3 regions of the Peribacillus sp. FSL R5-0717 genome follow, and region 3 is predicted to be linked to each of the others. Evidence: a T-box and tRNA genes for the amino acid it is inferred to sense, from the RefSeq annotation. Region 3 holds a T-box; the other regions hold tRNA genes.
The links. The T-box of region 3 lies ahead of thrS (threonine--tRNA ligase). A T-box ahead of a tRNA ligase gene usually reads a tRNA of that ligase, here a tRNA-Thr.
Positions count from the first base shown of each region.

Region 1 (6,853 bases), 2.1 Mb from region 3:
GGGTTCCTTTCCTACATAGGAAAAAACATGATCCTCCCCTTTTTCCATTAATACAAGAGCAAGTGTCAAAACTTTTGATATGCTTTGAAGGGTCATTTTACCGCTTACATTCCCCGCACAATATCCTTTCCCGTCAGGATAGTAAATAGCAACAGACAAATCCTCAGGATTCGCCTTTTCAAGAGCCGGTATATAGTCTGCCACTGTTCCGTTACTCGTATATTTTTTTGCCTCATCAACCAGTTGCTGTAATTCGTCATTGGACCTGCATTGACATCCCATATTGTTCACAATTTTCCGCCCCTTAGAAAATATGTTTTGTGAAGTGTTCCTAGATAGTGTTTTTTTTATTTATTGCCATATTTCATCGATATTATTTATAAAACTGCGAAGCGGCTACTTTCCTGGTATTAGATTTCTTATATAATAATTCTTTAAAGAAATTTTTAAATGCTCCTCCATTTATTATTTACTGAATTTAATTACCCTTTATAAGGTCTTCCTATACCTCCCTCCTGTTTAATGCACAGGTTCTTTTTTAAAGAATAAAGAAAAACAACAACAACATATATAACAAAGGTCAAGCTGTAAGACTGGTGAGCTAACGTCTTGTAAAAAATCAGGAGCAACTTCTCTATTCTTTAAAGATTTAATTAAAAAAAGAAGGAATTAGAAGCGATCAGACGGAAATATAGACCATACGAATATTATCGCATAAGCTTTCATATGTATTTCACACTTGATGGAAAGTAGGAAAAGTCATGGAAAAATCAAAAAGTTTACAAGAAATCTATAACGCCAACCGTCCAGAAAATAATGTACTTTTCCGGGCGATACAACAGCAGCTACAACTGAAGCATCCAGACAAACGAATGACAGCTACGAGAACAATGCAAATAATTGTGGCTGATAGTGTTTCATCTGGAGAACTGCGTAATGTGGAAGCCCGCCTTCTTTACAGTTTATAAGGATCTGCTGTTTCATAAACCGTTTAAAATTTTCGAAAACAGAAACGAATTCATTGAAAGAATTTCTGAAAAAAATGGCCCATTTGTTGAATAAAGTAAATAGAAGAAGTATATAATCCAACTGGTTATGATCGAGCCTGAGACCTAACGATGTTCGTTTCGTAAACAAACTTCATTCTTTCGCCTACGTCGTGCACCCGGTGCAATGATTTTTGCCTTTGGAAAAGTCTCAGATATTTTATTACTCAATTTCAATATCTACCTACTTTCAACTGGTGAGTAAAAATGCTCAAAAGATAAAGATTGACAACATTTTTAGAGTGACTCATACTAGTAATGACTCGGGTGACAGAATATTATGAATAGTGGAGGGGTAATTATGAATAAGATTTTCGTTCCTAACGCAATCGCCACTTTAACAAGGCTTTTCTACAGTTCGACTACAACGAATGAGTATTTAGCTATGAGAACCGCTCAATTCTACATTGAAGACCTGAAGTTACTGCAAGACGTGGAGGCTGTTGCCTTGGCGATCGAAAATCAAAATGCTTTCGCATTAATGTCTAAATTCAAATTATTTGATTATAAGGCTGCTGAAAAAATTGAAATCGCACTCTCCGCTTCTGGCTATACCGAAGCAGACTTGAATGCTATGAATATTGAATTCTAAATCATTTATCAAAGTTAACGAAACGAATGGCAGAGTTAATACTCTTTGACCATTCTTTTTTTTTAATCGTAGTAACAAACGTGCTCCTTAATGAAGAATTTATGTATCGTTTTGTTGCTTCAATAGGCGTCTGTCACAGTGTATCACAGTGTATCACATGATATCCTAATACCCTTTAATCACTCCCATGATGTTTGTTTGCTCCTTCGTTTCACTTTCCCTTCATTCTTGAGTGATGGAAAATTATTTGATCTTGTAGTTCATGAACACAAAAAAGCTTCACACAATTAAGTGTGAAGCTTTTTGTAATAGCAATCCTTCGCTATTGGTGATACCGGTGGCCGGGGTCGAACCGGCACTCCAGAGGAACACGATTTTGAGTCGTGCGCGTCTGCCAATTCCGCCACACCGGCATGTATATTGGAGGCGGCAACCGGAATCGAACCGGTGGTAAAGGTTTTGCAGACCTCTGCCTTACCGCTTGGCTATGCCGCCAACTTTTTTTGGAGCGAAAGACGGGATTCGAACCCGCGACCCCAACCTTGGCAAGGTTGTATTCTACCACTGAACTACTTTCGCATATGGCTGGGCTAGAAGGGATCGAACCTTCGCATGACGGAATCAAAATCCGTTGCCTTACCGCTTGGCTATAGCCCATTAACGTTGTAATCATTATATCATATTTTTTAAAATGGGGCGACTGATGGGAATCGAACCCACGAATGCCTGAACCACAATCAGGTGCGTTAACCACTTCGCCACAATCGCCATTATAGAATTTAAATTGGCAGGGGTAGTAGGACTCGAACCCACACTGGAGGTTTTGGAGACCTCTGTTCTACCTTTAAACTATACCCCTGTAATAAAAATGGTGGAGGGGGGCAGATTCGAACTGCCGAACCCGAAGGAGCGGATTTACAGTCCGCCGCGTTTAGCCACTTCGCTACCCCTCCGCATATGGATGAAACATGGTGCCGGCAAGAGGACTTGAACCCCCAACCTACTGATTACAAGTCAGTTGCTCTACCAGTTGAGCTACACCGGCACTACTATGGTGGCTCAGGACGGAATCGAACCGCCGACACAAGGATTTTCAGTCCTTTGCTCTACCGACTGAGCTACTGAGCCAAACAATAAAAATGGCGGTCCCGACGGGAATCGAACCCGCGATCTCCTGCGTGACAGGCAGGCATGTTAACCGCTACACCACGGGACCATAGATTGCGGGGACAGGATTTGAACCTGCGACCTTCGGGTTATGAGCCCGACGAGCTACCGGACTGCTCCACCCCGCGACGGTAATAATGTTGCTATTTTGCATCAAGTTTTCGTGTTAAGCGTTTCAATGGGCTGAATAATCAATCCTTTATGCAGAAACAACCTGATCTTATTGAAAATGGTGGAGGATGACGGGATCGAACCGCCGACCCTCTGCTTGTAAGGCAGATGCTCTCCCAGCTGAGCTAATCCTCCAATATGTTATCTAAATGGTGACCCGTACGGGATTCGAACCCGTGTTACCGCCGTGAAAGGGCGGTGTCTTAACCGCTTGACCAACGGGCCAGGTATAAATGGCGGAGAGCAAGGGATTTGAACCCTTGAGACAGGGTTACCCGTCTACACGATTTCCAATCGTGCTCCTTCGGCCACTCGGACAGCTCTCCAATAATGGCTCCGCAGGTAGGACTCGAACCTACGACCGTTCGGTTAACAGCCGAATGCTCTACCACTGAGCTACTGCGGAACAATATAAGCTTGGCGACGTCCTACTCTCACAGGGGGAAACCCCCAACTACCATCGGCGCTGAAGAGCTTAACTGCCGTGTTCGGAATGGGAACGGGTGTGACCTCTTCGCTATCGTCACCAAACAATGTTAACATTTTTTCAAGACATATATTATTATAACGTCTTTTTGAGAAAATGCAAGAAGAAATTTTCATTCCTTCAAAACTAGATAATAAGAAGGTATTTCATTTTTTTAAAAGCGTTGGTTAAGTCCTCGATCTATTAGTATCAGTCAGCTCCACATGTCACCATGCTTCCACCTCTGACCTATCAACCTGATCATCTTTCAGGGATCTTACTAGCTTGCGCCATGGGAAATCTCATCTTGAGGGGGGCTTCATGCTTAGATGCTTTCAGCACTTATCCCGTCCGCACGTAGCTACCCAGCTATGCCTTTGGCAAGACAACTGGTACACCAGCGGTGCGTCCATCCCGGTCCTCTCGTACTAAGGACAGCTCCTCTCAAATTTCCTGCGCCCGCGACGGATAGGGACCGAACTGTCTCACGACGTTCTGAACCCAGCTCGCGTACCGCTTTAATGGGCGAACAGCCCAACCCTTGGGACCGACTACAGCCCCAGGATGCGATGAGCCGACATCGAGGTGCCAAACCTCCCCGTCGATGTGGACTCTTGGGGGAGATAAGCCTGTTATCCCCGGGGTAGCTTTTATCCGTTGAGCGATGGCCCTTCCATGCGGAACCACCGGATCACTAAGCCCGACTTTCGTCCCTGCTCGACTTGTAGGTCTCGCAGTCAAGCTCCCTTGTGCCTTTACACTCTACGAATGATTTCCAACCATTCTGAGGGAACCTTTGGGCGCCTCCGTTACTCTTTAGGAGGCGACCGCCCCAGTCAAACTGCCCACCTGACACTGTCTCCCACCCCGATAAGGGGCGCGGGTTAGAATTTCAATACAGCCAGGGTAGTATCCCACCAACGCCTCCACCGAAGCTGGCGCTCCGGCTTCTCAGGCTCCTACCTATCCTGTACAAGCTGTACCAAAATTCAATATCAGGCTGCAGTAAAGCTCCACGGGGTCTTTCCGTCCTGTCGCGGGTAACCTGCATCTTCACAGGTACTATAATTTCACCGAGTCTCTCGTTGAGACAGTGCCCAGATCGTTACACCTTTCGTGCGGGTCGGAACTTACCCGACAAGGAATTTCGCTACCTTAGGACCGTTATAGTTACGGCCGCCGTTTACTGGGGCTTCGGTTCAAAGCTTCGCTTGCGCTAACCTCTCCCCTTAACCTTCCAGCACCGGGCAGGTGTCAGCCCCTATACTTCGCCTTGCGGCTTCGCAGAGACCTGTGTTTTTGCTAAACAGTCGCCTGGGCCTATTCACTGCGGCTTTTCTGGGCTATTCACCCTAAAAAGCACCCCTTCTCCCGAAGTTACGGGGTCATTTTGCCGAGTTCCTTAACGAGAGTTCTCTCGCACACCTTAGGATTCTCTCCTCGCCTACCTGTGTCGGTTTGCGGTACGGGCACCTTACATCTCACTAGAGGCTTTTCTTGGCAGCGTGGAATCAGGAACTTCGGTACTATATTTCCCTCGCCATCACAGCTCCGCCTTAATGGAAACGGGATTTGCCTCGTTTCCGGCCTAACTGCTTGGACGCGCATATCCAACAGCGCGCTTACCCTATCCTTCTGCGTCCCCCCATCGTTCAAACGATGTATAGGTGGTACAGGAATATCAACCTGTTGTCCATCGCCTACGCCTTTCGGCCTCGGCTTAGGTCCCGACTAACCCTGAGCGGACGAGCCTTCCTCAGGAAACCTTAGGCATTCGGTGGAAGGGATTCTCACCCTTCTTTCGCTACTCATACCGGCATTCTCACTTCTAAGCGCTCCACCAGTCCTTCCGGTCTGACTTCAACGCCCTTAGAACGCTCTCCTACCATCGACACCATACGGTGTCAATCCACAGCTTCGGTGATACGTTTAGCCCCGGTACATTTTCGGCGCGGAGTCACTCGACCAGTGAGCTATTACGCACTCTTTAAATGGTGGCTGCTTCTAAGCCAACATCCTGGTTGTCTAAGCAACTCCACATCCTTTTCCACTTAACGTATACTTTGGGACCTTAGCTGGTGGTCTGGGCTGTTTCCCTTTCGACTACGGATCTTATCACTCGCAGTCTGACTCCCAAGAATAAGTATTTGGCATTCGGAGTTTGACTGAATTCGGTAACCCGTTGGGGGCCCCTAGTCCAATCAGTGCTCTACCTCCAATACTCTCATCTTGAGGCTAGCCCTAAAGCTATTTCGGAGAGAACCAGCTATCTCCAGGTTCGATTGGAATTTCTCCGCTACCCACACCTCATCCCCGCACTTTTCAACGTGCGTGGGTTCGGGCCTCCATTCAGTGTTACCTGAACTTCACCCTGGACATGGGTAGATCACCTGGTTTCGGGTCTACGACCTCATACTCATTCGCCCTATTCAGACTCGCTTTCGCTGCGGCTCCGTCTCATCAACTTAACCTCGCATGAAATCGTAACTCGCCGGTTCATTCTACAAAAGGCACGCCATTACCCATTAACGGGCTTTGACTACTTGTAGGCACACGGTTTCAGGATCTATTTCACTCCCCTTCCGGGGTGCTTTTCACCTTTCCCTCACGGTACTGGTTCACTATCGGTCACTAGGGAGTATTTAGCCTTGGGAGATGGTCCTCCCTGCTTCCGACGGGATTTCTCGTGTCCCGCCGTACTCAGGATCCACTCAGGAGGGAACGAAGTTTCAACTACAGGGTTTTTACCTTCTTCGACGGACCTTTCCAGGTCGCTTCATTTACCCCGTTCCTTTGTAACTCCATGTTGAGTGTCCTACAACCCCAAGAGGCAAGCCTCTTGGTTTGGGCTAATTCCGTTTCGCTCGCCGCTACTCAGGAAATCGCGTTTGCTTTCTCTTCCTCCGGGTACTTAGATGTTTCAGTTCCCCGGGTCTGCCTTCAGTACCCTATGTATTCAGGTAAAGATACTGTTCCATTACGAACAGTGGGTTTCCCCATTCGGAAATCTCCGGATCAAAGCTTACTTACAGCTCCCCGAAGCATATCGGTGTTAGTCCCGTCCTTCATCGGCTCCTAGTGCCAAGGCATCCACCGTGCGCCCTTTCTAACTTAACCGTTAAAAAAGATCTTACAGATGCTTTGAAAAAAATTAATTGCCTTCTATCTATTATCTAGTTTTCAAGGAACAAAGCAGAAAGAATCCATCACATCGTGATGTTCGTCTTTCCTATTTGAATGAATTACTCATTCAAAACTGAACAAAACAAAAGCGCTCTCGTAATTATCCTTAGAAAGGAGGTGATCCAGCCGCACCTTCCGATACGGCTACCTTGTTACGACTTCACCCCAATCATCTGTCCCACCTTAGGCGGCTGGCTCCATGAAGGTTACCTCACCGACTTCGGGTGT
Region 1 covers NZ_JBBOOF010000001.1:3,409,808-3,416,660, reverse strand. Annotated here, with positions in the region: gene glsA (glutaminase A) at 1-282, opposite strand, end outside; gene NYE65_RS16540 (hypothetical protein) at 762-968, shown strand; gene NYE65_RS16535 (hypothetical protein) at 1,348-1,638, shown strand; tRNA gene NYE65_RS16530 (tRNA-Leu) at 1,971-2,051, opposite strand; tRNA gene NYE65_RS16525 (tRNA-Cys) at 2,060-2,133, opposite strand; tRNA gene NYE65_RS16520 (tRNA-Gly) at 2,143-2,217, opposite strand; tRNA gene NYE65_RS16515 (tRNA-Gln) at 2,221-2,295, opposite strand; tRNA gene NYE65_RS16510 (tRNA-His) at 2,331-2,406, opposite strand; tRNA gene NYE65_RS16505 (tRNA-Trp) at 2,424-2,497, opposite strand; tRNA gene NYE65_RS16500 (tRNA-Tyr) at 2,508-2,591, opposite strand; tRNA gene NYE65_RS16495 (tRNA-Thr) at 2,608-2,683, opposite strand; tRNA gene NYE65_RS16490 (tRNA-Phe) at 2,691-2,766, opposite strand; tRNA gene NYE65_RS16485 (tRNA-Asp) at 2,779-2,854, opposite strand; tRNA gene NYE65_RS16480 (tRNA-Met) at 2,860-2,933, opposite strand; tRNA gene NYE65_RS16475 (tRNA-Val) at 3,036-3,111, opposite strand; tRNA gene NYE65_RS16470 (tRNA-Glu) at 3,127-3,201, opposite strand; tRNA gene NYE65_RS16465 (tRNA-Ser) at 3,211-3,302, opposite strand; tRNA gene NYE65_RS16460 (tRNA-Asn) at 3,308-3,382, opposite strand; rRNA gene rrf (5S ribosomal RNA) at 3,392-3,507, opposite strand; rRNA gene NYE65_RS16450 (23S ribosomal RNA) at 3,627-6,559, opposite strand; rRNA gene NYE65_RS16445 (16S ribosomal RNA) at 6,736-6,853, opposite strand, start outside.
Region 1: it encodes a tRNA-Thr, which carries the amino acid that the T-box ahead of thrS (threonine--tRNA ligase) is inferred to sense. The anticodon was not compared.

Region 2 (6,853 bases), 670 kb from region 3:
ACCCATGAATTTCAATTACACCCATACCCACTTTTCCTGCATTTATTAGGATAACCTTTTGTGCAACATTTCAATATTTGTTATAATTTCGAGAGAACCAATAATGATTTTGAGGAGAGAAATAATGCAAACAGAATACGACGGACTTCCCCTTAAACGGACCTGGAAGATTTGGTGGGAGTTAATTCGTCCACATACACTAACCGCAGCTTTTGTCCCAGTCTTACTTGGAACTGTGATTGCACTTTTGGAAGATGGAGTGAATTGGTTACTATTCGCTGCCATGATGGTTGCAAGTATCCTGATTCAAGCTGCAACCAATTTATTCAATGAATACTATGATTTCAAGAGAGGCCTGGATACGGAGGAATCCGTAGGCATCGGAGGCGGGATCGTCCGCCATGGGATGACCCCCAGACTAATCATGAACTTGGCCCTTGGGATGTATGCCATCGCCTTGATCATTGGAATCTATATCTGTGCCGCATCGTCTTGGTGGCTAGCTGCAGTAGGCCTCGTTTGCATGCTTGTCGGCTATCTTTATACAGGCGGTCCCCTGCCCATTTCATATACACCGTTCGGGGAACTTTTTTCTGGATTGTTCATGGGCTTTTTGATAATCCTGATCGCCTTTTTCATTCAAACCGGTGATGTTTCTTCAACAGCCATCTTAATTGCCATTCCAAGTGGGATACTGGTAGGGCTGATCAACTTATCCAATAACCTCCGGGATCATGATGGGGATAAGGCACATGGCCGCAAAACGATGCCAGTCGTGATGGGCAGGAAAAACGCCCTGACATTCATGGCAATCATGTTCGCTTTCTCTTATCTATGGCTTGTTGGGCTAGTTCTTACCGGAAGCGTTACGGCTTGGATTCTCCTTGCCTTCCTTAGCATACCGAAGGCAATGGCCGCAATAAAAGGCTTCGTAGGTAAAACACAGCCGATCACGATGGTGCCGGCAATGAAAGCCACTGCCCAAACGAACACCTTCTTTGGCTTACTCATGGCCATTGGATTATTCATCAGCTATCTTATATAGTCTCCGGGGACTGAGCCCATCCGCTCAGTCCTTTTTTCTATCTTCCGTGCCATATTGTTTTCCTATACTCCGATTCGGGTAATAGATAATACAACCACCTTATCAATATAAAAAGAGATTTGGACTTTAGTTTAGAAGGAGTGAATTGGATATGGCAACGAAACAACAAACGCAAAAATTAAAAAAAGAACTGCTTCAGGAAAAAAATGAGCTATGTAATAGAATTCAAAATGATGAACAATCAGTTCTGGATAAAAGCCAGACGGAATCCGTAGGTGAATTATCATCCTATGATAATCATCCTGCAGACCTAGGGACCGAATTATTCGAAATGGAACGGAATCAAGCACTCGATGAGCATGCACAATCCGAAATGGAGAAAATAGAAGAAGCTTTGAAAGCCATGGAAGAAGGATCGTATGGCCATTGTAAAACCTGCAATAAGGAAATCCCCATCGAGAGGCTTGAAGCAATCCCAAGCACCCTCTACTGTGTCGAGCATGCCCCAGAACGAACGCTTTCACAAGACAGGCCAGTGGAAGAGGATATACTGATTCCATCCAAGGGTGATCATTTTGAAAATCGTCATGGAATCGAAATGGCGGCTAAAGAAGATAGCTTTGGGGAAGTGGCCAAATTCGGTACATCAGAAACGCCATCTGATTATACCAGTGATCATGACAATTACAATGATCTTTATAAAAACGAGGATGAAACGGATGGATTTCCTGAAGACTATGAAGGATTTGCCGCAAATGATATCGAAGGAAAAACGAGAGTGGATATACCGAACAAAAAGCAAAAGGAATATGAAGATACCCTGAAAGAAGAAAATATACAATCCCAACTTGGAGACATTCCCTATAAACAAAAAGACGGTTATATCAAGGAAAATAAATAAAAAAAAGAAGCATACATGAATGTATGCTTCCTTTTTTGTTATGACCCGTACGGGATTCGAACCCGTGTTACCGCCGTGAAAGGGCGGTGTCTTAACCGCTTGACCAACGGGCCAACTGGCGGAGAAGGAGGGATTTGAACCCTCGCGCCGCTCGCGCGACCTACACCCTTAGCAGGGGCGCCTCTTCAGCCTCTTGAGTACTTCCCCATGGCTCCGCAGGTAGGACTCGAACCTACGACCGTTCGGTTAACAGCCGAATGCTCTACCACTGAGCTACTGCGGAACAATATGAATATGGTGGGCCTAAATGGACTCGAACCATCGACCTCACGCTTATCAGGCGTGCGCTCTAACCAGCTGAGCTATAGGCCCATATTTGGAGCGGGTGAAGGGAATCGAACCCTCATCATCAGCTTGGAAGGCTGAGGTTTTACCACTAAACTACACCCGCGAAATGGGGCGACTGATGGGAATCGAACCCACGAATGCCTGAACCACAATCAGGTGCGTTAACCACTTCGCCACAATCGCCGTAATTTGTAATATATGGTGGCTCAGGACGGAATCGAACCGCCGACACAAGGATTTTCAGTCCTTTGCTCTACCGACTGAGCTACTGAGCCACATATGTATTCAATTTAAATAATGGCGGTCCCGACGGGAATCGAACCCGCGATCTCCTGCGTGACAGGCAGGCATGTTAACCGCTACACCACGGGACCTAATAATTGCGGGGACAGGATTTGAACCTGCGACCTTCGGGTTATGAGCCCGACGAGCTACCGGACTGCTCCACCCCGCGACGGTAATAATGAAACGATTAGCATCAAGTTTTCGTGAATATTGTTTCGTCCGCATCCTTTATGTAAGGTTGTTTTAAAACAACTTGCTGCTTTTAGAAAAAATGGAGGAGGTAGAGGGATTCGAACCCCCGCGGGATTTGACTCCCCTGTCGGTTTTCAAGACCGATCCCTTCAGCCGAACTTGGGTATACCTCCACGGCTTAAAAAAATGAATATGGTGGACCTTGTAGGACTCGAACCTACGACCGGACGGTTATGAGCCGTCTGCTCTAACCAGCTGAGCTAAAGGTCCTTATATTTATTGGTAGCGGCGGAGGGGATCGAACCCCCGACCTCACGGGTATGAACCGTACGCTCTAGCCAGCTGAGCTACACCGCCAATATAATATAAGTTTCTGATTGAAAAATGGTGGAGCCTAGCGGGATCGAACCGCTGACCTCCTGCGTGCAAGGCAGGCGCTCTCCCAGCTGAGCTAAGGCCCCATTCATTAAAAATCACGTGGTCGGGAAGACAGGATTCGAACCTGCGACCCCTTGGTCCCAAACCAAGTGCTCTACCAAGCTGAGCTACTTCCCGCAATAAAAACATGGTGCGCCCGGCGGGAGTCGAACCTACAACCTTCTGATTCGTAGTCAGATGCTCTATCCAATTGAGCTACGGGCGCATATTTATGATGGTGCCGAGGACCGGAATCGAACCGGTACGGTAGTCACCTACCGCAGGATTTTAAGTCCTGTGCGTCTGCCAGTTCCGCCACCCCGGCACATACGAAAAGTGGAGCGGAAGACGGGATTCGAACCCGCGACCCCAACCTTGGCAAGGTTGTATTCTACCACTGAACTACTTCCGCATGAAAGATGCGGGTGAAGGGACTTGAACCCCCACGCCTTGCGGCGCCAGATCCTAAGTCTGGTGCGTCTGCCAATTCCGCCACACCCGCATATAAATGGTGAGCCATGAAGGATTCGAACCTTCGACCCTCTGATTAAAAGTCAGATGCTCTACCAACTGAGCTAATGGCTCGTGCTTGTACTATCTTAAAAAGTGGTGCCGGCAAGAGGACTTGAACCCCCAACCTACTGATTACAAGTCAGTTGCTCTACCAGTTGAGCTACACCGGCAGGTGTAAAATGGTGGAGGATGACGGGATCGAACCGCCGACCCTCTGCTTGTAAGGCAGATGCTCTCCCAGCTGAGCTAATCCTCCATATGAAACCTGCTTGGCGACGTCCTACTCTCACAGGGGGAAACCCCCAACTACCATCGGCGCTGAAGAGCTTAACTGCCGTGTTCGGAATGGGAACGGGTGTGACCTCTTCGCTATCGTCACCAAACAATGTTAACATTTTTCCAAGACATATATTATTATAACGTCTTTTTGAGAAAATGCAAGAAGAAATTTTCATTCCTTCAAAACTAGATAATAAGAAGGTATTTCATTTTTTAAAAAGCGTTGGTTAAGTCCTCGATCTATTAGTATCAGTCAGCTCCACATGTCACCATGCTTCCACCTCTGACCTATCAACCTGATCATCTTTCAGGGATCTTACTAGCTTGCGCCATGGGAAATCTCATCTTGAGGGGGGCTTCATGCTTAGATGCTTTCAGCACTTATCCCGTCCGCACGTAGCTACCCAGCTATGCCTTTGGCAAGACAACTGGTACACCAGCGGTGCGTCCATCCCGGTCCTCTCGTACTAAGGACAGCTCCTCTCAAATTTCCTGCGCCCGCGACGGATAGGGACCGAACTGTCTCACGACGTTCTGAACCCAGCTCGCGTACCGCTTTAATGGGCGAACAGCCCAACCCTTGGGACCGACTACAGCCCCAGGATGCGATGAGCCGACATCGAGGTGCCAAACCTCCCCGTCGATGTGGACTCTTGGGGGAGATAAGCCTGTTATCCCCGGGGTAGCTTTTATCCGTTGAGCGATGGCCCTTCCATGCGGAACCACCGGATCACTAAGCCCGACTTTCGTCCCTGCTCGACTTGTAGGTCTCGCAGTCAAGCTCCCTTGTGCCTTTACACTCTACGAATGATTTCCAACCATTCTGAGGGAACCTTTGGGCGCCTCCGTTACTCTTTAGGAGGCGACCGCCCCAGTCAAACTGCCCACCTGACACTGTCTCCCACCCCGATAAGGGGCGCGGGTTAGAATTTCAATACAGCCAGGGTAGTATCCCACCAACGCCTCCACCGAAGCTGGCGCTCCGGCTTCTCAGGCTCCTACCTATCCTGTACAAGCTGTACCAAAATTCAATATCAGGCTGCAGTAAAGCTCCACGGGGTCTTTCCGTCCTGTCGCGGGTAACCTGCATCTTCACAGGTACTATAATTTCACCGAGTCTCTCGTTGAGACAGTGCCCAGATCGTTACACCTTTCGTGCGGGTCGGAACTTACCCGACAAGGAATTTCGCTACCTTAGGACCGTTATAGTTACGGCCGCCGTTTACTGGGGCTTCGGTTCAAAGCTTCGCTTGCGCTAACCTCTCCCCTTAACCTTCCAGCACCGGGCAGGTGTCAGCCCCTATACTTCGCCTTGCGGCTTCGCAGAGACCTGTGTTTTTGCTAAACAGTCGCCTGGGCCTATTCACTGCGGCTTTTCTGGGCTATTCACCCTAAAAAGCACCCCTTCTCCCGAAGTTACGGGGTCATTTTGCCGAGTTCCTTAACGAGAGTTCTCTCGCACACCTTAGGATTCTCTCCTCGCCTACCTGTGTCGGTTTGCGGTACGGGCACCTTACATCTCACTAGAGGCTTTTCTTGGCAGCGTGGAATCAGGAACTTCGGTACTATATTTCCCTCGCCATCACAGCTCCGCCTTAATGGAAACGGGATTTGCCTCGTTTCCGGCCTAACTGCTTGGACGCGCATATCCAACAGCGCGCTTACCCTATCCTTCTGCGTCCCCCCATCGTTCAAACGATGTATAGGTGGTACAGGAATATCAACCTGTTGTCCATCGCCTACGCCTTTCGGCCTCGGCTTAGGTCCCGACTAACCCTGAGCGGACGAGCCTTCCTCAGGAAACCTTAGGCATTCGGTGGAAGGGATTCTCACCCTTCTTTCGCTACTCATACCGGCATTCTCACTTCTAAGCGCTCCACCAGTCCTTCCGGTCTGACTTCAACGCCCTTAGAACGCTCTCCTACCATCGACACCATACGGTGTCAATCCACAGCTTCGGTGATACGTTTAGCCCCGGTACATTTTCGGCGCGGAGTCACTCGACCAGTGAGCTATTACGCACTCTTTAAATGGTGGCTGCTTCTAAGCCAACATCCTGGTTGTCTAAGCAACTCCACATCCTTTTCCACTTAACGTATACTTTGGGACCTTAGCTGGTGGTCTGGGCTGTTTCCCTTTCGACTACGGATCTTATCACTCGCAGTCTGACTCCCAAGAATAAGTATTTGGCATTCGGAGTTTGACTGAATTCGGTAACCCGTTGGGGGCCCCTAGTCCAATCAGTGCTCTACCTCCAATACTCTCATCTTGAGGCTAGCCCTAAAGCTATTTCGGAGAGAACCAGCTATCTCCAGGTTCGATTGGAATTTCTCCGCTACCCACACCTCATCCCCGCACTTTTCAACGTGCGTGGGTTCGGGCCTCCATTCAGTGTTACCTGAACTTCACCCTGGACATGGGTAGATCACCTGGTTTCGGGTCTACGACCTCATACTCATTCGCCCTATTCAGACTCGCTTTCGCTGCGGCTCCGTCTCATCAACTTAACCTCGCATGAAATCGTAACTCGCCGGTTCATTCTACAAAAGGCACGCCATTACCCATTAACGGGCTTTGACTACTTGTAGGCACACGGTTTCAGGATCTATTTCACTCCCCTTCCGGGGTGCTTTTCACCTTTCCCTCACGGTACTGGTTCACTATCGGTCACTAGGGAGTATTTAGCCTTGGGAGATGGTCCTCCCTGCTTCCGACGGGATTTCTCGTGTCCCGCCGTACTCAGGATCCACTCAGGAGGGAACGAAGTTTCAACTACAGGGTTTTTACCTTCTTCGACGGACCTTTCCAGGTCGCTTCATTTACCCCGTTCCTTTGTAACTCCATGTTGAGTGTCCTACAACCCCAAGAGGCAA
Region 2 covers NZ_JBBOOF010000001.1:2,007,036-2,013,888, forward strand. Annotated here, with positions in the region: gene NYE65_RS09720 (1,4-dihydroxy-2-naphthoate polyprenyltransferase) at 125-1,045, shown strand; gene NYE65_RS09725 (TraR/DksA C4-type zinc finger protein) at 1,197-1,946, shown strand; tRNA gene NYE65_RS09730 (tRNA-Glu) at 1,988-2,059, opposite strand; tRNA gene NYE65_RS09735 (tRNA-Ser) at 2,063-2,153, opposite strand; tRNA gene NYE65_RS09740 (tRNA-Asn) at 2,155-2,229, opposite strand; tRNA gene NYE65_RS09745 (tRNA-Ile) at 2,242-2,318, opposite strand; tRNA gene NYE65_RS09750 (tRNA-Gly) at 2,324-2,397, opposite strand; tRNA gene NYE65_RS09755 (tRNA-His) at 2,402-2,477, opposite strand; tRNA gene NYE65_RS09760 (tRNA-Phe) at 2,494-2,569, opposite strand; tRNA gene NYE65_RS09765 (tRNA-Asp) at 2,593-2,668, opposite strand; tRNA gene NYE65_RS09770 (tRNA-Met) at 2,675-2,748, opposite strand; tRNA gene NYE65_RS09775 (tRNA-Ser) at 2,852-2,944, opposite strand; tRNA gene NYE65_RS09780 (tRNA-Ile) at 2,965-3,041, opposite strand; tRNA gene NYE65_RS09785 (tRNA-Met) at 3,052-3,128, opposite strand; tRNA gene NYE65_RS09790 (tRNA-Ala) at 3,157-3,232, opposite strand; tRNA gene NYE65_RS09795 (tRNA-Pro) at 3,250-3,326, opposite strand; tRNA gene NYE65_RS09800 (tRNA-Arg) at 3,338-3,414, opposite strand; tRNA gene NYE65_RS09805 (tRNA-Leu) at 3,425-3,513, opposite strand; tRNA gene NYE65_RS09810 (tRNA-Gly) at 3,526-3,600, opposite strand; tRNA gene NYE65_RS09815 (tRNA-Leu) at 3,609-3,690, opposite strand; tRNA gene NYE65_RS09820 (tRNA-Lys) at 3,698-3,773, opposite strand; tRNA gene NYE65_RS09825 (tRNA-Thr) at 3,796-3,871, opposite strand; tRNA gene NYE65_RS09830 (tRNA-Val) at 3,882-3,957, opposite strand; rRNA gene rrf (5S ribosomal RNA) at 3,969-4,084, opposite strand; rRNA gene NYE65_RS09840 (23S ribosomal RNA) at 4,204-6,853, opposite strand, start outside.
Region 2: it encodes a tRNA-Thr, which carries the amino acid that the T-box ahead of thrS (threonine--tRNA ligase) is inferred to sense. The anticodon was not compared.

Region 3 (6,853 bases):
CAATTTAAGCTGCTTTCTTGTTAGATGCTGCGGTCTTTTATTTGCTGGACCATTTTCTTGATGAACGTTTCTATTGTGACATTTTCAAATTCTTGTTCCCCGTATTTCCGGACATTTACTTCATTTTCTTTCTCTTCTTTATCTCCAAGGACCAGCATATATGGGATTTTCCCCATCTGTGCTCCCCTGACTTTATACCCCAGCTTTTCTTTCCGATCATCTATTTTCACTCTTATGCCTTGATTCTTCAGTGCATTTTGAACCTGTAAACAATAATCCAGATGAACTTGTGAGACTGGGATGATCTGTACTTGCACCGGGGCGAGCCATACCGGAAAAGCACCGGCAAAGTGTTCTATCAGGATTCCGAAAAAACGATCGATCGATCCAAAGATGGCACGATGAATGACGACCGGACGGACTTTTTCATTATTTTCATCGATGTAAGTCAGATCAAATTTGTCGGGCATTTGAAAATCAAGTTGGATTGTTGCACATTGGTGGCTTCGTTTTAATGCATCTTTAATATGAAAATCAATTTTCGGTCCATAAAATGCCCCGTCCCCTTCATTTACTTGATATTGTATCCCGATGCTTTCCAGAACATTTTTCAGGGCTGTTTCAGAAGCTTCCCAAAGGGAATCATCGCCCATTGAATCCTCAGGACGAGTCGAGAGCTCCACGGAATACTCGAATCCAAAAGTGCGATACACCTTTTCGATCAGATGAAACACTTGTTTAATTTCACTTTCGATTTGATCCTGCCGTACATAGATGTGGGCATCATCCTGACAAAATGTACGGACACGCAGCATCCCGTTCAATGCACCGCTATATTCATGACGGTGGACTTGACCGAATTCGGCCATCCGGATGGGTAAATCCCTGTAAGAATAAAGACTGTTTTGGAATATAAGCATATGTCCCGGACAGTTCATTGGCTTCATCGCGAATTTTGTTTGATCCACCTCAGTGAAGTACATATTCTCGTGATAATGATCCCAGTGGCCCGATTGTTCCCATAACCGCTGGTTCATCATGAAAGGAGTCCGAACTTCGTCATAATCAGCTTCAGTCTGAAGCTCCCGCGAGAACTTCTCCAATTCATTTCTAACGATTTGTCCTTTCGGTAAATAAAATGGCATTCCAGGGGCTTCCTCCGAAAACATGAATAATTCCAACTGCTTCCCTAATTTACGGTGGTCGCGTTTGGCCGCTTCTTCCAGGAATTTAAAATGATCCTGTAAATCCTTATTCTTTCGAAAAGCCACGCCATACACCCTTTGGAGAACTTCATTTTGATTGTCTCCCCGCCAATAGGCACCAGATACACGAGTCAATCTGAATGATTTTACAAATGATGTGGATGGAAGGTGCGGCCCTCTGCAAAGATCTATGAATTCACCCTGTTGATAGAGCGTTAATTTTTCACCATTGGGGATATTCTTTGCTATATCCAACTTGAAAGACTCCCCTCTGCCCTCGAATATCTTCACAGCTTCTTCATAAGTCACTTCTATCCTTTTAATTTCCAGATTTTCACTTATGATATGTTCCATCTCTTTTTCAATGGCCTGCAGATCTTCTGAGCTCAAAGGATGATCTAACTTAAAATCATAGTAAAAACCGTCTTCCACGACTGGTCCCATCCCTAATTCCACATTTTTGTATAATCTTTTCACAGCCTGTGCCAAAACATGCGCCGATGTATGTCGCAATACGTGTAATCCTTCATCCGAATCGGGAGTCAAGATCGACAGTTCACCATCCTGAATAAGCTTGTGACTTAAATCAACCAATTGCTTATCCAGTTTTCCAGCTACTGCCTTTTTCCTTAAACTTGGGCTGATTGAGCCTGCCACACTTTCCACTGTGATCCCTTGCGGATACTCCTTTTGCTGCCCATCCGGGAATTGAACTTTAATCATTTTTTCACCCATCAAATAAACACCCCTTTTTAATAATAAAAAAACGCACACATCCCTATGCAAGGGACGAGTGCGTTTACCCGTGGTTCCACCCAATTTCCCATAAGCAAAAAACACTCATGGCTCTGGAGCTTGTAACGCAGCTTAGACGATATCAGTTACTTTTTGTTCACCGATATAGCTCAAAGGCGGTAAATCAGTTTCCTAAGCCAGGAAGTTCGCAGCTACCCTTCCCTCTCTGCAGGCCGTAAAAATGATTCATGTCCTTATCATCGCCATATTTTTATATAGAAAAAAACGCACACATCCCTATGCAAGGGACGAGTGCGCTTACCCGTGGTTCCACCCAATTTCCCATAAGCAAAAAACACTCATGGCTCTGGAGCTTGTAACGCAGCTTAGACGATATCAGTTACTTTTGTTCACCGATATAGCTCAAAGGCGGTAAATCAATTTCCTAAGCCAGGAAGTTCGCAGCTGCCCTTCCCTCTCTGCAGACCGTAAAAATGATTCATGTCCTTATCATGGCAATAATTATAATAATAAAAAACGCACCCATCCCTATGTAAGGGACGAGTGCGTTTACCCGTGATTCCACCCAATTTCCCATAAGCAAAAAATACTCATGGCTCTGGAGCTGTAACGCAGCTTAGACGATATCAGTTACTCTTGTTCACCGATATAGCTCAAAGGCGGTAAATCAGTTTCCTAAGCCAGGAAGTTCGCAGCTGCCCTTCCCTCTCTGCAGACCGTAAAAATGATTCATGTCCTTATCAATGCTTCTAAAATTTTATATTGTTATATATATTACAATATATTCCCATAAGTGACAACCTCAATTTTTTTCATTTCATTACTAACACCAAATTGGTATAATTAGTAAAAAAGGAGTCTCTATGAAACGTTTAAGCAATTGGTCAATCGTATTTGCAGTGATTGGTATCCTATCATTTTCCTGTTCCCTAGCTTTTTCAAAAGCCTCCGAGCTGCTTATGATTTCAGGATTCGGTGCGTTGCTAATTGGTTTGTTATGCAGCTTAGGGGCCATGTATAAAAATGAAAGAGGAATGTCGAAATTTTTGGCTGTGGCTGCATTTTTTCTTTTAAGTTTCATTCTCGTTTGGAATGAACCATTTCAAATTGTCAGGCTCTTGACCTGGATGAAAAATTAAATGAAAAAACCCGTTCACCATGACGGGTTTATTCATTCATTGATTCATTCTTCATCGGCTATCGTTCGGCTTGAATTCTTTATTCCAAGCCATAGCGTAAGTCCAGTGGTCCAGAGTATAAGCGCGCATCCAAAGCCGAGCAATGATAACGGTGCAAGGATTTGATGCTCCCCAACCATGACGGTGTCTGGCACAATCAGCCATGTAATAAGCGCCAATAAACAGAGAAGCACACCTGTTGCATAATAAACCTTGATTTGGAAAAGTGACGCCAATGGTAAAAAATGAATCCCTACAATAATGGCGATGACTCCCGGTATAAGATCGGTCTGATTGATCAAGTTACAGATGGCAATGGCAATCCCAATCAGCAAACCTTCGGCAATGAAGACCATATTAAACAAAAATCCGATACGTTTAAGACGTCTTGCCCCATCATCTGAAACTTGATTGGACATTTTTTGTGATGCATGTATTAATGAAATTCCAACGATAACCATGATGATTCCCACGAATATGGGTGCGAGTTCCACGTAGGGAAACCCCCACCCCTGCAATCCCATTACACCGGTACCCGCCCACAGTGTTCCGAAGACCGCCATGAAAATGACTCCAATTCCAGAACCGCGAAACGCCTCTTTCATCATCAGTTTCCTTTCATCCACAGTATAATCGTACATAGAATAATATTGCACCACTTCCCCAATTATTCAGCTATAAAAAAATGATTTAAATACCTTATTGCAAAAATTACCATGTTGCGATATTATGTTATTAATTAGTGATTGATTAATCACTAATTAATTAAAATATGGAGGATACCGATGGCCAGACCCAAAAAAGAGAATCGAAAAGATGACATTCTGGAAGCTGGTTTGGAGGTTTTTGCAGATAAAGGCTATTACAATACAACGACTGCCTTAATTGCAGAAAAAGCCGGCATCTCCCAGCCTTATGTGTTTAAATTCTTTAAAACTAAAGAGGAGTTATTCGTTGCGGCTCTGGACCGGGCATACGAAAGGATCCTTCAAGCTTTTGAAATTGAAGCAGGGCCCGAAGACCTTGTTAACCATATGATCAAGGTATATGAAGAATTGACTGAGTCCAATCCCAATGAAATTGCGCTGCAGGTCATAGGACTTTCAGTGACGGAAGACGCAATAAGAAGTTCCACCCAGAAAGGGTTAGCAAGCATTAGAAATCACACACTTGAAAAATTTCAATCTGCCGGAATTCCGAATGCCGAGGACCAAGTGACCACCTTCCTGGCGAGGGGGATACTCTGCAATATTTCCCACTTCATCAATATGCCCGAGCTTATGGATGGCGGGGGCAGGTAAGAACCGATTTTCATCGGTTCCTTATTTTGAATGTTTATTTAGTGATTGATCAATAAATTAAAAGGGGATGTAAGCTATGAAGAAAGCTATTGTGTTAGGAGCAACCGGCGGATCAGGTCAAGTCATTGTGTCAGAATTGTTATCAAGGGGCACAGAAGTCATCGCTTTCGGGCGTTCAAGAAGTAAGCTAGAGCAATTAATGAAAGAGCATGATCATTCGCAACACTTATCATACAGAATCGGTGACATCTTTGATAACCAAACAATTGTAGAGGCTGCAGAGGATGCGGAAGTCATTTTCCAATGTGCCAACGTTCCCTATCAAGAGATGGCATCTAAACTCCTTTCACTTGGGGAAAGTGTCATGAAGGCAGCCGATATTTTAGGTAAGAAGATTGTCATTGTGGATGGGATATATATCTATGGGCACCAAGTTGCGAAAGGCGATGAAAACCATCCAAAACAGCCGCATACAAAAAAAGGGCAAATCAGGTTTGAATTCGAGAAGCTCATATTCAGCCAAAAATGGAAAAATGCCAAAGCATTGATTGTCAGGCTGCCTGATTATTATGGCGCTACCTCACAGAACTCCTACCTTCAGCCAACCTTGAATGGCCTAGCTGCAAATAAAACGACCGTCTTTATCGGGGATTTAAAAACACAGAGAGAATATGTCTACTTACCGGATGCCGCAAAAATGATCGTGGAAATAGCAGAAAAAGACGACTCCTATGGTGAAAATTGGAACATCCCTGGACCTGGTCTGATTTCCGGAAACGAAATCATCCAAATTGCCCGTCAGGTAACGGGACAGAAAAAGATGGTCTTTCCCCTTACAAAAAACATCATTAAGATACTGGGTTTGTTCAACCCTTTCATGAAAGAAGTAGTGGAAATCATGTATTTAACGAAAGAAGGATTCATCCTGGATGGAGAAAAATATGAAAAACGCATCGGCCCCATCCCTAAAACTCCATACAAAGAAGGAATGGAAGAAACAATGCGAACTTTAATGAAATAATTGCCGCTTTCGAAGATATAATTCGATTTTTTTCGCAGATATATTCCGTTTTTCGCAGATATAATTGGATTTCGATACAAATCTTCATAAAAAAACCTGAGTCCCCAAAGGGGAGCTCAGGTTTTTTCCATCGGTATCAAGCCACATCTGATTTATCGAATTGACAATCTTTTAATGCTATTAATTTGGTCTTATGATAAATCTTGTATCCTAGCCAGACTGCCAGGAATATCGGTAATCCGATATAGGAGACGGCGACGCCATACCAGTCGATGCTGCCGCTTAGGAATGCTCCATAGTTCTGTCCTGCTATGACGAGTATGCACAGGGTGAATGAAAGAATCGGACCGAATGGAAACCATTTTGCTTTATATTTCAGTTCGTTTAGGTCACCACCCTGTGCAACATAGGCTCGTCTAAAGCGATAATGGCTTATGGCGATTCCGATCCAGGCGATGAAGCCAGTCAGCCCGGATGCATTCAATAGCCATGTAAATACATGGTCCCCGAAAATGGAGGTCAAGAAGGCGAATCCTCCAATTAAGGATGTCATGATCAAGGCATTCATCGGAATCCCCCTGCGGTTGACTTTGGCCAGGAATTTGGGAGCTTGATGATCTTTTGCCATCGACCATAACATCCGCGTTGATGCATATAGCCCCGAGTTCCCGGCGGATAGTAAGGAGGTTAACACGACTGCATTCATGACGGATGCAGCGAATGCCAGCCCTGCCCGTTCAAAGACAAGCGTGAAAGGGCTTACAGAAATATTTTCGACATCTCCGTTTAACAAGCTTGGACTCGTATACGGTATTAAAAGACCAAGTATCAGGATGGCCCCGATGTAAAATAATAGGATGCGCCAAAATACTTGGCGGATTGCATTCGGAACATTTTTTTCGGGTTCTTCACTTTCCCCGGCCGCAATACCAACCAGTTCTGTGCCTTGAAAAGAAAATCCCGCGATTAGAAAGATTGAGATGATCGATAAAAATCCTCCCTTGAATGGTGCCTCATCCATGGTGAAGTTTTCAAATCCGATCACCTTTCCGCCAAAAATCCCCAATATGGTCAATAAACCAATAATGATGAAGCAAATGATGGCAATGACTTTTATTAGTGCAAACCAATATTCAGATTCACCATAGCTTTTAATGGATAGGGCGTTGAGGGTGAAGACGATTCCAAGAAATAAGGCACTCCAAATCAGGCTGGGTACATCAGGGAGCCAGAACTTCATGATGATGGCTGCTGCAGCTATTTCCACGGCAAGGGTGACTGCCCAGTTAAACCAGTAATTCCAGCCAAGTGCAAAGCCGAATGCAGGATCAACAAAGCGTGTGGCATAGGTGGAAAAGGATCCCGACACAGGCATATATGTCGCCATTTCCC
Region 3 covers NZ_JBBOOF010000001.1:1,337,494-1,344,346, forward strand. Annotated here, with positions in the region: gene thrS (threonine--tRNA ligase) at 21-1,928, opposite strand; T-box leader at 1,988-2,210, opposite strand; T-box leader at 2,242-2,463, opposite strand; T-box leader at 2,494-2,714, opposite strand; gene NYE65_RS06505 (hypothetical protein) at 2,825-3,100, shown strand; gene NYE65_RS06510 (DUF7010 family protein) at 3,145-3,780, opposite strand; gene NYE65_RS06515 (TetR/AcrR family transcriptional regulator) at 3,925-4,440, shown strand; gene NYE65_RS06520 (SDR family NAD(P)-dependent oxidoreductase) at 4,517-5,461, shown strand; gene NYE65_RS06525 (amino acid permease) at 5,598-6,853, opposite strand, start outside.